Regions from separate parts of the Psychrobacillus sp. Z3-81 genome, predicted to be linked through region 2. Evidence: riboswitches for the same ligand, from Rfam matches in the RefSeq annotation. Region 2 holds a riboswitch; each other region holds the start of a gene.
The links. Region 2 has a riboswitch for lysine ahead of AC1ECF_RS09675 (transporter substrate-binding domain-containing protein). Riboswitches for the same ligand answer to the same signal wherever they lie in the genome.

Region 1 (3,285 bases), on a different contig from region 2:
TAGAATTTGAAAGGGCGAAAGAATATAGAGATCAGATTGCCCATATTGACCAAGTGATGGAAAAACAAAAGATGACGATGAATGATTTTACAAATCGAGATATCTTTGGCTACAAGGTGGATAAGGGTTGGATGTGTGTGCAGGTGTTTTTTATTCGCCAAGGTAAGCTAATAGAAAGAGACGTATCTCTATTCCCGCTTTATCGTGACCCAGAAGAAGAGTTTCTTACCTTCCTAGGGCAGTTTTATGCAAAGGCTGAGCATATTAAACCGAAAGAAATATACGTTCCTGCTACGACAAATATAGAGCTTGCGACGGAGCTCTTGCAAATGAAAGTAATCGTTCCGCAAAAGGGTACTAAGAAAAACCTAGTAGACCTAGCACAAAAAAATGCGGAAATTGCATTAACAGAGAAGTTTCACTTAATTGAAAGACAAGAAGAACGAACAATCGGAGCGGTGGAGGAACTTGGTAAGCTAATGGGGATAGCTGCTCCTAAACGGATAGAGGCTTTTGATAATTCTCATATTCACGGAACAGATGCTGTATCTGCAATGGTCGTATTTGTCGATGGAAAGGCACATAAAAAAGATTATCGTAAATATAAAACACGAACTGCCGCAAAGCACGATGATTATGGTGCTATGCGTGAGGTTGTAAGGAGAAGGTATATACGAGTGTTAAAGGACGATCTTCCACTTCCCGACTTAATCATTATTGATGGAGGGAAAGGGCAAATAGAAGCGGCTAGGGAGATTATAGAGGATGAATTGGGGTTAGATATTCCAATAGCAGGTCTAGCTAAGGATGGTAAGCACCAAACCTCCTCTCTTCTTTATGGCGATCCACTTGCAATTATTCCAATGAAACGTACTAGTGAGGCTTTCTATCTTCTTCAGCGTATCCAGGATGAGGTCCATCGATTTGCTATCACTTTCCACAGGCAGCAAAGAGGAAAGCATACAATTGCCTCTTCTTTAGATGGTATTCCAGGAGTAGGCCCTACTCGTAAAAAACAGCTATTAAAGCATTTTGGCTCTTTAAAGCGTATGGAAGCAGCTACAAAGGAAGAATTTATGGAAGCTGGTATTCCTGCTAAATTATCCGAACAATTAGTGGAGCATTTTCAAAAAAGTTCCTTGTCTTCCGAATAATACTGTGTTATGTTAGTAAAAACTTAATATTCACTTTTCAGTGAAGATAGAGGTGCGAGTCAACAAGAGTAATCTACAGGAGGAAGAAAAGTTCCTGCGATTGTAGAGGAAAGGGTTGTTCGCCGAAATATAGGATGGCTTTTCTCATTCTATGTTGGTCCTGCGTTTAAGAAATGTAGGATTGTCAGAATGTATATTCTGGAGGGCTATCTCAAATAGACATCTTTTTGACCGTGTATGAGAGTTAGCTTTTCACAATATGTGAAAAGCTTTTTTTTATCCCAACAGAGACTCGGGGTTAACTCGAGATGACGTATGTCATAGAGAAAAAAGGGAGATGAAAAATACGTGAGTAGAATTGTCATGAAATTTGGAGGAACATCTGTAGGTTCTATAGAAAAAATTGAGCATGTAGCAAGACGGATTCGAATAGAAAGAGAAAAGGGGCATCAAATTGCTGTCGTTGTGTCAGCCATGGGCAAGTCAACGGATGAGTTAGAAAAACTAGCAGCAGAGATTACGGACACACCAGTGAAAAGGGAGATGGATATGCTTCTATCAACTGGAGAACAGGTCACAATGTCCTTATTGGCTATCCAATTAAATGCCCTTGGAATAAAAGCAATTTCCTTAACTGGTTGGCAAGCAGGCATTATAACTGACCAGGTACATAGAAATGCTCGAATTGAAAAACTAGAATCAGAAAATATTCAATCCTACTTATCAGAAGGACAGGTAGTCATTGTAGCAGGATTCCAAGGCATGACAAAAGACTCTGCTATTACGACGCTTGGTAGAGGCGGCTCTGATACCACTGCAGTAGCGATTGCAGCTGCAATTGAAGCAGACATTTGCGATATCTATACAGACGTGGATGGTGTGTATACGTCCGATCCAAGGTATGTGAGAGATGCAAGAAAGCTAAAACAGTTAGAATACGATGAAATGCTAGAACTTGCTAACTTGGGAGCAGGTGTGCTTCATCCGAGGGCAGTTGAATTTGCCAAAAACTACAAAATTCCTCTCAGGGTTAGAGCGAGTTATAACGAAGGGGAAGGTACTATATTAAAGGAGGAAGTAGATTTGGAAAAAAACCTGATTGTTCGTGGAGTAGCGTTTGAAGCAGATATAGTACGGTTAACAATCGAATATGAGGTGCCTTTCAATGGATCGTTGTCCTCCATATTTACCACCTTGGCAAATCATCATATAAATGTGGATATTATTGTCCAAAGTATTATTGACGGTGTAAAGCCTACTGTATCTTTCTCTATTAAAAAGGAATCCCTTGCGGAGGCGATTTCTGTCTTAGAATCCCATAAGGGACAACTTGGTTTTACTTTTGCGGATTTTGAAGTAGGTCTTTCAAAAATTTCAATAGTTGGTTCAGGTATGGTCTCTAATCCGGGGGTGGCTGCACAAATGTTTGATCGATTGAGAAAGGAAAATGTGCCGATTAAAATGGTCAGCACCTCAGAAATAAAAGTGTCCGTAGTAGTTCCACAGGAAAATATGATTCAAGCGGCAAATGCTTTGCATGAGGAATTTGGTTTGGCAATCAGTAACTAAGCTCCAGATAAAAAAGCCAATCCAGTTATCATGGATTGGCAGTTTCTTTGTTATTTACTTTTTGCATCCCATTTAATAAGAAAAGAGACAATTCCTGTCTTTTTTGTAATCTCATCATAGCATTCTGTCAGATAGCCCTCAATTTTTTGATGTTGCTCAGCTAGAAAACCCGCCTCCAAGCTATGGCATCTATTTACTCCGCTAGGAGGTAAATGATACATATGTAAAAGATAGGACAAGGAATCCTTTGTGGATTTCTCTAATTCAAGCTTTCCCCAACCTGCTTCGTGAAAGAATGAGACAGCTTCTTCCATTGAATAAAGGGGAAATTTTCGAGCAAGATCTTTTCCCGCCCAATATAAAATATCTTTTTCATGTTTCCCGAGAATGGAAGTGAGAACGTGATCTCTTAACAGCTCATACCCGAAGGTAGAAACCTGGGACTCTTCTCTTTCACCCATGTACAACCCTACTTTCAACGCAATTTAACAAAACTACTACTCTATTTTAGCATAAATACTTTTTCTAGAGAAAAGGAATACTTTGTGAAAAAAGATACAAT
Region 2 (3,285 bases):
AATATCAATTACTTTTTCCATTTCTGCTCCTCCTTTAGTGGTTTTCATTCTTACTTACTGGAATAGTGAGCTGTTGGGGTTGGCCAACTATCATTGTGTAATTTTCAGGACCATCTAGCTTCCTCTCAAAATATCTTAAAATTAATGTGACTGCATACGTCATGACAAAATAGAGGATACAAGCTACAAAGAAAGACTCAAAGTACCGAAAGTTATTTCCTGCGATAGATTTTGTTTGGAAAAATAGTTCTGTTACACCAATTACGTTAAGCACAGAAGTATCTTTTATATTAATAATGAACTGATTTCCCGTTGCTGGTAAAATATTGCGAATTACTTGTGGAAGTACCACGTGGAACATTGTTTGAAAATGATTCATACCAATTGCTTGGGAGGCTTCAAACTGTCCTTTGTCTATGGAGATGATTCCTCCTCTAACTATTTCAGCCATGTAAGCTCCCGTGTTTATGGAAACAATCAGTAAGGCAGCTACTAAAGTATGCAGGTTCCATCCAAAGGCTAAAGCGGAGCCATAAAAGATAACCATCGCTTGTACAATCATAGGTGTTCCTCTAAAGAACTCTATATAAGCTGATAAAAAGAAATTGATACATGTTAAAATAAATTTCTTAATACCTCTTGAAGGCTTTGGAATTGTACGAATAACCCCAGTAAGTAAGCCAATCGCCCCTCCAATAATGGTTCCTATAATAGAGATTAGCAAGGTAATGCCGGCGCCTCGAAGAAACATTGGCCAGTAATTTGTTACGATTGATATGATCCACTCTACACTCATGTTTTCCCCCTATTTAAGACATTCGTTCGTTTATCTGTTTAAAAACCAGCTGCTAATTTAGGCAGCTGGTCCATCTTTTTTATTCAGCTGCTGGCTGATTAAGTATTGCTGTATCCATCAGCTTTTGACGTTCTTCTTCACTTATTCCAGCTAGAATCTCATTAATTTTATCGATATCTGGATTTCCTTTTTGCAATCCAACAGCTGTAGCTGTTTCTACTGGATCTGCTTTAAAACCTTCAGTAAACTCTATCATCACAAAGTTTTCATTTGCAGTGGATGCACTTACTCCCTCTGGCCGCTCCGATACATAGCCATCAATCATGCCAGATTCTAGGGCTACTCTCATTGCAGGGAAATTATCAGATGCAGGCTGCTTCTTTACTCCATTGATTTGATCAATCACATTATAATGAGAAGTATTTAATTGTCCCGTTATTTTAGCACCTTTAAAGTCCTGAATAGAGGTTGCTTCCTCATAAGCACTACCCTTTTTTACGACCATGACAAAATTAGAGGTATAGTAATTATCGGAGAAATCAATCGTTTTCTTTCTTTCTTCCGTTGGAGACATTCCGGCAATAATAGCATCAATTTTTCCAGAAGTTAAAGCTGGAACTAAGCCATCCCATTCTAATTTCACCACTTCTAATTCTCTTCCAAGCCCTTCTGCAATTCTTTTAGCAATTTCTACATCATAGCCTCCTGCGTATTCTGCAGCTCCATTAATTTTTATTGCTCCATTTGACTCATCCATTTGCGTCCAGTTAAAAGGAGGATATCCTGCTTCTAAGCCAATTCGAAACACTTCTTTTTCCTCGCTAGCACTAGCATTTCCTGTCTCTTCTTGATTAGATGTACCGCATGACGCTAATAGCATGGTAGCAATTAGAATGGTTAAGAAAATAGTTATCTTGTTTTTCATGTCTATGAATCTCCTTTTTTATAAATGATATGTTTCAAGCAATAAAAAAAGGACAAACATACAAAAAAAGCCCTGAGATGAACTCAGGTCCGTTATGTATGGTTGCCCAGAATTCCTCTACTTTTCCCTAATGAGATAGCACACCATGAGAAACCGGGATGTTTCACATGGACAGTCCTACAGTTATTCACTGTAGACCCAGCATGTAATAACGAGATTATTACACACTTCGGCGACATTTCCTTCTTCCTAGCATCATGGCTTTCTCCTGCTCCTCTAGGAACTGTTAAATATCGCGCCTCTACCTCACTTATGTAAGCGAGGTTTTATTCAATTATTGTTCATAGTCTACATGACCATTTTCTATCTGTCAATGATTCTATATTACATTTTTTTCTTTTCAATCCATATATAAATTCATATTTCCATTAATTTTCTTCTACTTTTTAATTAATTTCTCCTTTACCAATCTCTCTTTATTCTCCAAGTTGAAGGTTCCTGGGGTATGAGTTGGCAGAGAACCACTTCCTCCTATAATTTCCTCCTCATACTCATAGACATATGCCATTAAATGCTGATTGTCTACCGTTTTTTCCTTAAGTTTATATTCATATCTTGTTATTTCTTTTCCGTTATATTGCTCGATAAACGTCACACCACTTGCTCGATAATTTTCAAGCATCTCTTCCGGAACATCTAATATATACTTTTTTACTTCACCCGACGCCTTTATCTCCCAGCCTAACGAGGATAGGTATTCTTGGTGAGATTCGTTTATACTTTCACATCCAGCGACCAGGAATAGTAACAAAATAAACAGTAGCTTTTTCATTTTTCAGCTCCTATACACAGTTACTATAATAGACGCAATAAAGGAAAGAAACGTTACATACAAAATGACTGCTTACCATAAAAATGAGTAGAGAAAGCGACTATATCTTTCTCTACTCACCACTTTTTTATCGCCACTTTTCATCTAATATATTAAAGGTTAAACGCTCGGGTTTGACGTAGTCATCTGGATCCGATAAGAATATAAGCTCGGGAATATTTCCTGAAAGGTTGTCCAGCTCCTTTTCAAGAGCTTCACGATAGTTTTCTGCGCTAGTAGTAATTGGTGGAGACCAATTATCATGGTGGGTAGGCACAAACACCTTAGGATTTAAAGCCTCTATATACATTCGCGGGTCTCTTAACCCATTTGTATATTGGTTAAAGCCCATAATCGCTCCTAGCTGAACATCTGTCTCAGATAAAGAAGCTAGAATGTTTGTTAACTCTGGTGCCTCTTCTTTAATTGGTCCAGCAGAATCATTCCAAGCAAAGGTAAACTCTCCTACTTGGAATTGGTACATGACCGTACCTCCCTCGTCTTCCCCTACAGAAGCAAGTAATTCCTTTATATCCCCCTTAGGAGCCTCACTGTTTCTATCTTTCTTTGAAAATAGCGGAGCTGATTGGTCATCTGTATCTGGTAGCTCTAGAGCTGAATGAACGTGAGAAATCGCTGTAATTTTTACACCCTCTAGAAATTTAAGTTTTTGAATCGCCCCAGGAGCCGAAT
Region 3 (3,285 bases), on a different contig from region 2:
ATCGGCTATGTAACGATTGATTTCGAGCACGAGACGAAAACAATCGTGGAAAAACGTGCTGTTCTATATCCAGTTGAGAATTTGCCTAAACCAGTGGATGACATAGACCTACAACAGTCCTGGCAGGATAAAGGCTATGCGGAGCTTGCCACACCCGTATTTTTTAACCAAAAGAAACTTCAAAAGGATTGGTTTAAACCGTCCTCGCTCTCGAAATTTTTTGGTGAGGCTTTGTTAGCTTATACAAAAGCGGATTGTGCAATGTTTCCAGCAGGGATTTTCCTGTCCGATCTTCCTAGTGGGATGATAAAGGAAAGTGACTTGCATCGCTGTCTACCACACCCGATTAATCCGTGTGTGGTTACTTTAACCGGCGCCGCTCTTTTAGAAGTGTTGACGTTATCCAAAAATGAAAAATGGCCACGCTTAGAAGTGAAAGGGCTGGGATTTAGGGGGAAATACCTTGGGACTATTTTGTTTGATCAATTAGAGGATGTACAGGGTACTGTCTTTATTAATGGAAAACCGTTACAAATTGAGAAGACCTATACTTTAGCTACTCTAGATATGTTCACCTTTGGTTACTTCTTTCCTTCCTTGAAAAATTCGGATAAACGATACATTATGCCGGAAGTTATTCGAGATATCGTGAAATGGTATGGTACCCATTACAATTATGAATATCGCTCATACTGATTCCCCTTGTTACATATAAGTAACAAGGGGGATTTTTTACTTGTTTTATCACAAAAGAAGACAGCGACGTACATTTCATATTAGAACTCAGACAAAGCTAGCTATCTTTTTAGCAAGTTTTCTCCTATCGGTTGCTGGGGTATTCTATTATGTAAATGCCCAGCTGACACCAACCTATCTCGATTATGCAGAGGTTCAAACAAACAAGATAGCATCCATGGTTATTAGTAAGGCAATAAATTCAAGAACATCAAACGTGCTTGATGTGAATGATATCATTGAGCAAGTACCTACAGAAAGTAAGACAATGGTAACGACAAAGTTTAATACAGAAATAATTAATAGGGTGTTGGCGGATACGAACAGCTTAGTCCAAGCACATTTGGAGCAGGCAGAGCGTGGAAATCTATCCAGTCTCCCTTATTTAGATGATATTGAGTATGACAAGCAAACGATGGAGGATCAAGGAGGGGTTGTGTTTTTTGTTCCAATGGGGCAGGCAACCAACATACCTCTAATTGGAAATCTAGGTCCAAAGATTCCTATACGCTTTCATGTGATCGGGAACGTCCAGTCAAATGTAGAAACGAAGATTACGGAGTTTGGAATCAATAATGCCTATGTAGAAGTTACCATCCACATAAAAGTAAGCGTACAGATAATAGTTCCACTGGCAAGTAAAATAAGTGTAGTGGAACAAAATATTCCGGTAGCGATGGGATTGGTTCAAGGTCAGGTTCCATATATTTACACAGGGGGTGATGGTGAGGCAGCTCCTTCGGTTGAAGTGCCAATACCGTTACCTGAAGATTAAAAAACCTTCACTTTTTAAAATTTCCTGTTATGATAGAATAAAATAAATACACATTAGGTAGAGGCTGCATTGCTTAATAGTATTGTACAGAAGGGTGACACCGTTGATCGTACAAGAAAGGAAGCATTGCCGAAATTAGATTTGTCGTCAAGCAATCTAGTTGGGGTTATTTTGAATAAAAATAACACTGTCATCTGTTGGAAAACAGATGGGGAGCTACACGTAGATGAACATATTACTATTCAACGTAGAGGCTAACCTAAATTTACTTAGGTTAGTCTTTTTAGTTTTTGAATCGCCCGCTTGGAGGAGCGTTTCTCACTCCATTAATTGGGGCAGACAGTAGTATACATGTTTAAAAGGAGGAGCAATAATGGAAGGCACTATTTATTCATTGATACCACCACTACTTGCGATTGTGATGGTTTTATTAACAAAAAGAGTATTATTATCACTTGGGCTTGGAATCGTTTCTGCAGCATTCCTGAGCGAAGAATTTTCATTGATAGGTTCTCTTCGTCTTTTGTGGGAATCTTTTAGCGTTTCTTTCTGGGATGATGGTTTCAACATGTACAATATTTATATTCTATTATTTATTTTATTTCTTGGAATTATCACCGCCTTTGTCAGTCTTTCAGGTGGTAGTAAAGCCTTTGCAAATTGGGCAGTAAAGAGAATCACCACAAGAAGAGGGTCTAAGCTATTAACTGCATGCCTCGGTGTCATCATTTTTATTGATGATTATTTTAATGCTTTAGCAGTAGGGCAGATTGCAAGACCAATTACTGATACATACAGAGTATCTCGAGCAAAGCTTGCATATATTATCGATTCGACTTCTGCACCTATTTGTGTTATTTCGCCAGTGTCTAGCTGGGGGGCATTCTTAATAGCTCAATTAGGTCTCATATTTTCTACTCATGCTATTACGGAGTATACTCCCTTACAGGCTTTTGTTTATATGGCTCCTATGAATTTCTATGTTATAGGCGCATTAGCTGTTGTTTTCTTCGTAGCTTGGACGGATATTGATATTATGGGAATGAAAAAGCATGAAACTCGTGCTCTTGTAGAAGGAGAGCTTTATGATAAGGGAAAAGTGAACCCAGGTGATCTTGCTGGTCATTTCCCGGAAAATAATTACGGAAAAGTAATAGATTTAATCTTGCCTATTGCTTCTCTACTCGTTGTAACTATTATAAGTATGGTTTGGACTGGCTATAGAGCTGCAGGATCCACAAATCTTTTGACTATTTTTGAAAACACAAATGTACCTTTATCTTTATTTATAGGCGGTCTTGTCGCTTCTATTTTGGCTATATTACTCTATGCAAGACAATTTAAAGTAAACCCAGATGCTAATGTTAAATACATTACAAAAGGATTATCAAAGGGAATCCAATCGATGATGGTAGCAGTTTTTATTTTAATCTTTGCATGGTCATTAGGATTTTTGATTACCGAATTAGGAACTGGTGACTACCTAGCATCATTGGTTACAGACTATAATGTACCAACTGGTATACTTCCTCTCATTTTATTTGTTGTAACTGCTTTTATGGCATTTGCCACTGGTTCATCATGGGGATCATTTGGTATTCTTCTTCCTATTGGGGCAAGTATCATTATGGCGGTAGAGCCAGATTTGATTTTACCAGTGCTTGCATCTGTTCTTGCAGGAGCTGTATTTGGTGATCATTGCTCTCCAATTTCAGATACTACTATCATGTCTGCGACAGGTGCAGGCGTGAATGTATTAGACCATGTTACGACCC

Region 1: it holds a riboswitch for lysine, as region 2 does, so the genes downstream of both, AC1ECF_RS00510 (aspartate kinase) here and AC1ECF_RS09675 (transporter substrate-binding domain-containing protein) in region 2, are expected to answer to the same signal.
Region 3: it holds a riboswitch for lysine, as region 2 does, so the genes downstream of both, AC1ECF_RS05815 (Na+/H+ antiporter NhaC family protein) here and AC1ECF_RS09675 (transporter substrate-binding domain-containing protein) in region 2, are expected to answer to the same signal.

What each region holds. Positions count from the first base shown of each region.
Region 1 covers NZ_JBWQPU010000001.1:102,778-106,062, forward strand. The annotation lists gene uvrC (excinuclease ABC subunit UvrC) at 1-1,154, shown strand, start outside; lysine riboswitch at 1,194-1,371, shown strand; gene AC1ECF_RS00510 (aspartate kinase) at 1,503-2,723, shown strand; gene AC1ECF_RS00515 (YslB family protein) at 2,774-3,184, opposite strand.
Region 2 covers NZ_JBWQPU010000007.1:128,011-131,295, forward strand. The annotation lists gene AC1ECF_RS09665 (amino acid ABC transporter ATP-binding protein) at 1-21, opposite strand, end outside; gene AC1ECF_RS09670 (amino acid ABC transporter permease) at 35-796, opposite strand; gene AC1ECF_RS09675 (transporter substrate-binding domain-containing protein) at 876-1,721, opposite strand; lysine riboswitch at 1,850-2,033, opposite strand; gene AC1ECF_RS09680 (hypothetical protein) at 2,161-2,553, opposite strand; gene AC1ECF_RS09685 (MBL fold metallo-hydrolase) at 2,681-3,285, opposite strand, start outside.
Region 3 covers NZ_JBWQPU010000004.1:43,027-46,311, reverse strand. The annotation lists gene AC1ECF_RS05825 (bifunctional metallophosphatase/5'-nucleotidase) at 1-696, shown strand, start outside; gene yunB (sporulation protein YunB) at 737-1,510, shown strand; lysine riboswitch at 1,561-1,737, shown strand; gene AC1ECF_RS05815 (Na+/H+ antiporter NhaC family protein) at 1,884-3,285, shown strand, end outside.